DNA from 3 places in the Rhizobium sp. 2YAF20 genome. Region 3 is predicted to be linked to each of the others. Evidence: predicted binding sites of a transcription regulator. Region 3 holds the regulator's gene; each other region holds the start of a gene.
The links. The regulator LexA, encoded in region 3, represses DNA repair genes until DNA is damaged. The targets are predictions, from matches to a motif close to TGTTCNNNNTGTGTTCNG.

Region 1: the regulator LexA is predicted to act here: its motif matches at 1,060-1,077, upstream of AB4Z52_RS07830 (DUF5680 domain-containing protein).
Region 2: the regulator LexA is predicted to act here: its motif matches at 1,024-1,041, upstream of AB4Z52_RS32410 (ImuA family protein).

What each region holds. Positions count from the first base shown of each region.
Region 1 covers NZ_JBFRFF010000004.1:53,888-56,155, forward strand. The annotation lists gene dnaE (DNA polymerase III subunit alpha) at 1-824, opposite strand, end outside; gene AB4Z52_RS07830 (DUF5680 domain-containing protein) at 1,220-1,687, shown strand; gene AB4Z52_RS07835 (ABC transporter ATP-binding protein) at 1,699-2,268, opposite strand, start outside.
Region 2 covers NZ_JBFRFF010000053.1:11,820-14,087, forward strand. The annotation lists gene dinB (DNA polymerase IV) at 1-264, opposite strand, end outside; partial or broken gene AB4Z52_RS32400 (SOS response-associated peptidase) at 218-607, opposite strand; gene AB4Z52_RS32405 (hypothetical protein) at 610-963, opposite strand; gene AB4Z52_RS32410 (ImuA family protein) at 1,090-1,845, shown strand; gene AB4Z52_RS32415 (Y-family DNA polymerase) at 1,766-2,268, shown strand, end outside.
Region 3 covers NZ_JBFRFF010000006.1:139,633-141,900, reverse strand. The annotation lists gene AB4Z52_RS11255 (VOC family protein) at 1-587, opposite strand, end outside; gene lexA (transcriptional repressor LexA) at 829-1,548, shown strand.

The sequences.
Region 1 (2,268 bases), on a different contig from region 3:
AGATCGGCGAAGAGCTTGACCATATCGGCCCTGCTCTTCAGATAGTGATCCGGCGTCAGGCGGAAGCGGCTGTCGTCGGAGACGATGGCGTTATGGGCAACGGCCATCAGCGCATCGTGGGCATCATAATCGTCGCGTGTCGGAAAGAACGCCTCGTTGGTCGCGACAAGCGGCAGATCGTGTTCATAAGCGAGCGCTACCATCTTCTGCTCATGGCGGCGATCGAAAGTGCCGTGCCGCTGAAGCTCGACATAAAGCCGGTTACCGAACAGTCGCTTCAGCTCTAGCAGCCGCGCCTCGGCCTGGGCGCCATGGCCTTCCTTGAGAGCCAGGTCGATCGGGCCGCCGACCGAACCTGTCAGCGCAATCAATCCCTCGGTGCCAATCTCGTCCAACCAGGACCTGTTGATATGCACAGCCTGACTGCTGTCGCCGCCGAGATAGGCGCGGCTGACAAGATCGACGAGACGCTCGTAGCCCTCGGCAGACGCGGCAAGAAGCACGATCGCCGGAAGCTTGGCGAGCGCGTGCTGACCATTGCGCCTATCGCCCTCGGCCCCGTCCCCCATATCGATGGACACCTGACAACCGATGATCGGCTGTAAACCCTCCTCCATCGCCTTCTGGGAAAACTCCAGCGCGATGAAAAGATTGTTCGTGTCGGTAATCGCGATGGCCGGTTGACTGTCGGCAACCGCTTTGGCGAGGATTTTCTTGAGTGGCAACGCGCCTTCAAGCAGCGAATAGGCGGAATGGACACGTAGATGAACAAAGTCCGGCAACGGCCCGAGAGGACCGACTGCGCTGTCATTTGCTTCCGCCATAATATGCCTTTTCGCCCGCCAGAATGAATCGCGGCTATTGTCGGCATTGCGGAAGATAGAGTCCAGTCGTTATCCCAGAAATCACAGGCGCATCGACACGCCACGATGGTTGAAAGTCACATCGCCATCACGATGATCGAAAAGCTTGCGACAAACATGACGATGGAGGTAAACGCGGCGACGTCTCTGATAAAGTCGGTCATTGGGCCTCTCCTTGCTTGTTATGTTTCCTATATGTTCTATTTATGTTCACCAGTCAATTGCTATTTCGAAGAATTTGTTGCGATTGCTACAGAGGGAACAAAACAGATAGAACTTTGCTATGTTCCCCCTATGTTCTTTACAGTGGCAATGGGATATGCAACTCTACGTTATAGAGCGGCATGGAGAGGAAGATGTGGGAGCTGAGCGAACTGAACCGGTTCATCGTCACTGCGAAGTCGAACAGCTACGTCGCCGGTGCCAAGCCATCAGCGTCATGCCGCCTGGGTTCACACGACGTCGGTTATACGAGCGAGGGATGGCGCTATCTCGACAGCTATTTCGGTGGTGGCGATTTTGCCGGCCAGGAGGTGGTTTGGGTCAACGATGAACCGGTATGGGCCATGAACTATTTCGGGAGGATTTTAGTGCCTGCGTTGATCGATGCAACGAAGGCCGGGACCGTCATCAAAGCTGCCCTACAGTACATGTATATCGAGGAAAACCGGTTTCTTGGGGGTATGGATTTCGACCATGCGCTCGCCCGCTACCACGATCGCAACGTTGGCGACTGCAGCCATTTTAGAGGGCGCGAGATCATTGTGGTCGCTGGCCGCGAAGCTTACGAGTTGCACTATCACGGCGGCTTGATCAAACCGTAAGCCGAAATTGGTCAGAACTCGACGACCTTGCCGTCGCTGATTGTGACGCGGCGGTCCATACGGGCTGCAAGTTCGTGGTTGTGGGTGGCGATCAGCGCGGCGAGCCCGGATTGGCGGACGAGCGCTTCGAGGGCATCAAAGACGTAGTGCGCCGTTGCCGGATCGAGGTTGCCGGTGGGCTCATCGGCAAAGAGCACCAGCGGCGCATTGGCCACGGCGCGGGCAATGGCGACGCGTTGCTGCTCGCCGCCGGATAGTTCGGCCGGGCGGTGTGAGGCGCGATGGCCGATACGCATGTAATCCAGCAATTGTCCGGCGCGCTCATGCGCCTCTTTCCGCGAGAGCCCAGCAATGAGCTGCGGCATCATGATATTTTCTACCGCAGAAAACTCCGGGAGGAGGTGATGAAACTGATAGACGAAACCGATCTCGTTGCGTCGGATGGCCGTGCGCCGCTCGTCGGACAGCCCGTTGCACGGATTGCCGTTGATCGTGACATCCCCGGCATCCGGGTGCTCCAGCAGGCCGGCCACGTGAAGAAGGGTGGACTTGCCGGTGCCCGACGGCGCGACAAGGGCTAC
Region 2 (2,268 bases), on a different contig from region 3:
GGCAAAGATTTCGCGTATCTGCTGCGACACCTGCTTGTAGACATCGAAGCGTGGCTTCACGAAGATGAGGTCCGGGCATTTGCGTTTGGCGGTGACCGATGGCATGGCGGAATGGACGCCAAACTTTCGTGCCTCGTAACTTGCTGCTGCAACGACACCACGGGCGGCCGATCCGCCGACGGCGAGCGGCTTGCCACGCAGCTCCGGATTGTCACGCTGGTTCGGCAAATCGGGTGAAGGGGACGACGCAGCGGTTCTCGACACCGAGCCAGCGCGTCCAGTGCTTGCTGGTCGTATTGCGAATGTTGGTCGTGCCGCCGTCTGGTTCCATCTTCAGCAACTCCTCGAAATCCACCGGCTTGCCCTTGGCCCGCAGCTTGTCGGCGCGTTTGGATGTCGCCTGATAGAGCGCTTGCTTGGAGCTGGGCATGCCCCAACGGACGCTTGCCAACTGCCGCTCAGCGTTGCCGATGTTGCGGACGATAGGGGCGAACCGATCCGGATAGACGTCGATGGACGGCTCCATGTTGCCGATGATGTCGTGGGTGATCGAAACGAATGAGCGGATGGCCTGCTGGTTGGTCGTCACGTTGTAGAGGTTGCACATTGTTACGCTCCGCCGTCCACGTTTCCGATAACGATACCGGCTTCGGTGAGACAGGGAAACCGCGTCTGGCAACGATCCACGCCGTCCTCGCCATTCATCTTTTCGCATCCGAGCGCCACCCGTCGCCTGAGATCGGCAAAACTGAGCCCAGCTCCATGTTGCTTGACCAGCGCCTTGCGATCCAGTTCGCCATGCCGATTGCAGGCTTTGCATTCAACGGTGATGATCGCACCCCTGAAGTCCCGAAGTGTCAGCAGCCCACTCATCTCATTGTCTTTCTCAGTCTTCAAAAAAAGCTGGCAGTGGATCAATGCGCCATCCCGCTGATCTCCTTCGAAGATTCCGGGTTCGGACATCGCCGTTGTCCCTCGGTGTCGTGTCCACCCGAAACATGCCGATTGACTCATTCAGCCAATGCGAACAAATACAGAACATAATCGTTGTCATCAAGCCATCAATCTCGCGCCGTCGGGAAGGAATTCATGCCGCATACCGCATCCAACGCGATCCTGTCTGAGCTGCGTGATCGCATCGCGCATCTGGAAGGCAGCGCCCGGAGGAAAGGGGAAGTGCTGCCATTCGGCATCGAAGAGATCGACAGCAGGCTGCCCGGAGGCGGACTGGCGCTCGGCGCTTTGCACGAGGTCGCAGGCGGCGGTGCCGATGCCATCCACGGTGCTGCCGCCGCGCTCTTCGTGGCAGGCATCGTCGCCCGGACCAAGGGCAAGGTCCTCTGGTGTCTGACGCGGCCCGACCTGTTCGCCCCGGCACTGGCGCAAGCCGGGCTTCATCCGGACCGCGTCATCTATGTCGAGGCAGGCAGGGAAGAAGACGTGTTGGCGAGCTTCGAAGAGGGCTTGCGCTTCGGCGGCCTCGGTGCGGTCGTCGCGGAGATCGTCCGGCTATCGATGCCGACCTCGCGCCGCCTGCAACTTGCGGCCGAGGGGTCGGGCACACTCGGTATGGCGCTGAGGCGATGGCGACGTCCGACGGAGGCTGCCGATTTTGGCATGCCGACGGCCGCCACCACACGATGGCGCATCAGTGTGCGGCCATCCGAGCCGCTACCAGTGCCCGGTATCGGCCGGGCGCGGTGGCTGGCGGAGCTGATCAGGGCAAGAGCAGGAGAAGCTGCAGAATTCGAAATAGGTGCATGTGATGCCGAGGGTCGTGTCTCTTTGTCTCCCCTTTCTGCCGACCGACCGGATCAGGCGGGCAGACGCTTCGCTGCCGGTTGAGACGCCGATTGCCGTCATTGCCCGCAGCGGATCGAAACGCACGGTGGTGGCCGCCGATCATGCCGCCCTGAAGGCAGGCGTACGGATCGGCATGGCGGCGAGCAAGGCGCAGGCGATGATCGCCGGATTGCACATGGTCGACGCCGATCCAGCGGGCGACGAGGCAGCGATCCACAAGTTGGCGCTCTGGGTGCTGCGGCAATACACCCCGATTGTCGCGACCGACCTGCCGGATGGCATCGTGCTGGACACCGAAGGGGCCGATCATCTCCGTGGCGGCGAAGCTCTGATGCTGTCGGGGTTGGTGAATGCGTTCCGGGCGCGGGGTCTTCATGCGCGGGCCGCCATCGCCGATAGCTGGGGTGCCGCCTATGCGCTGGCTAGGACGTCGGCGCGAGAGACGACCATCGTTCCAATTGGCGA
Region 3 (2,268 bases):
CCCAAAAAATTGCGATAGGCTGACGGCCGCGAGGTCGACAACACCACTTCCGCGATACCGACAACACCGTTCACATGGCGCTCGAGCGCTCCGCGATCGGCAGGCAAGGGATTGGTGCGCTCGCAGCAAAAGGCGAAAAAGTCGGGCGCCCGCAAATCTGCGGCAAAGGCGAGACTGAAACCCGCCGTCGATTCGGATCCGTCCGGCATGCGAACCGGGCGCGCAAATTGCAACATCCTGCCGGCGGATATGGCTTTTTGACGGAAGCGCGCATCGTCGGCCTTGGCGTCGTTCGTTGCAAATACCACGGCCGAGAAACCATCCTCGCCGACACGGAAGCGGAACGCCTGATCGCGGGCAGTGAATACATTGCCCTCGTGCGCCGCCGTTTCGCATTCCTCGCGACTGGCAACGGCCAGCGGCTCCAGATAGGTCCCGTCTGTAAAGAAAACGCACGCATTCTCCGTGCCGAACGGATGGCGTGCGTCCGGCGCTACGGTGAAGCCGAGTTTGCCCAGCCGCTCACCCGCCAAACCGATGTTGACAGTCGGCAACACGAGGTGATCAACCGGATGTATTGCGACCATCGCGCTCTCCTCTCTGCGGCGCCCGGTTTGCTCCTTTCCTTAGTCGGTTTCAAGCCGAAAATGCTGGAACGCGAACGGACGATCACAATCGGGAACCGTCCGCGACACCCGGCCGCATAGTTTCGGATCGAAAATCTCGGATGTCCTTGCCTGGCCTTCACCAGAATTTAAAGCCTTGCGGAACACATATGGAACATATAGTGTCTGTTCTGTATTTGTTTCACATTTGGGGTTCGGCGATATGTTGACGCGCAAACAGCAGGAACTGCTTCTTTTTATCCATGAGCGCATGAAGGAATCCGGCGTACCGCCCTCCTTCGACGAGATGAAAGATGCATTGGACCTTGCATCGAAATCGGGAATTCACCGGCTGATCACCGCGCTTGAGGAGCGCGGCTTCATTCGCCGACTGCCGAACAGGGCACGCGCGCTCGAAGTGATCAAGCTACCGGAGGCCTACAGCGCCAGTCTGCAGCCGCGACGTGGCTTTTCGCCAAGCGTCATCGAGGGCAGCCTTGGCAAGCCTCAGCTTGTTCCCGCCCCTGCAAAGCCGGCAGCCAATGACGACAGCGGCAATTCCGTTTCGGTACCGATGATGGGCCGGATTGCCGCCGGTGTTCCAATCTCGGCGATCCAGAATAACACGCACGATATCTTTGTGTCGGCCGACATGCTTGGCGCTGGAGAGCACTATGCGCTCGAGGTCAAGGGCGACTCGATGATCGATGCCGGTATCTTCGACGGCGACACGGTGATTATTCGAAATACGACCACCGCCAGCCCCGGCGATATCATCGTTGCACTTGTCGATGACGAAGAGGCAACCTTGAAGCGCTTTCGCCGCAAGGGAGCATCGATTGCGCTTGAGGCTGCCAATCCGGCTTATGAAACACGAATTTTCGGACCGGACCGGGTCAAGGTTCAGGGGAAGCTTGTGGGTTTGATCCGCCGTTATCACTGACCGGTGATGACGTAGCAGTGGTGGTAAATTTGCCCGAGCGCCAGTCATAGGCGCGATAGGTTCCAGGGTCTTCGTATAGTTGGGAAAGCTGTTTCGATGGAGGGGTTTTCCGACTGACCACCTCGACCGCACCGGTTCTCGTCAAGCCGGCGCCCGTGAATATCACTGCGACGGAGCGACAATCGCTCCAGGCGCATTCGTATAGGCGTAACGACGATGTCGGCGGTGCCGCAGGCGGGGCCGAGATAAGCGCCATCGTCGATGGTCACGATCATCTGGCCATTATCCGGCATCGCCGCACCAGTCCTTGCGGTGGCAAGCGAAACTGCCGGTGGGGGCTTAATCAAGGCTGTTCCATCGCCTGTCGCAGCGCCTTTTTGCTGCTCGGTGTCGAGGGTCAGCCTTGAGCCCCGCTTACGTCTATTCAAGGGCAGATTATAGTCTGTCGGCAGCATTGTCGGTGGCTGCACGTCAAACGCCGCGGGCCCCCTTTGCCATTGTTTGAAGGTGAAATCCGGGGGCGCCCGGGATTGGGTTCAACGCCTCGCATCCGACAGTTCGTTTTCCGATGAAATCGGCAACCTTTAATCGAGGAATTCAACTAAAATCGATTGAATTTTTCTCAATTGCTACCCTGCCTCGCTTCGGCGTTATAGTGGACGGCGGATGCCGAACTACCGCGATTTCGACAGTGCCCAAAAGTTGATACCGCAATGCACA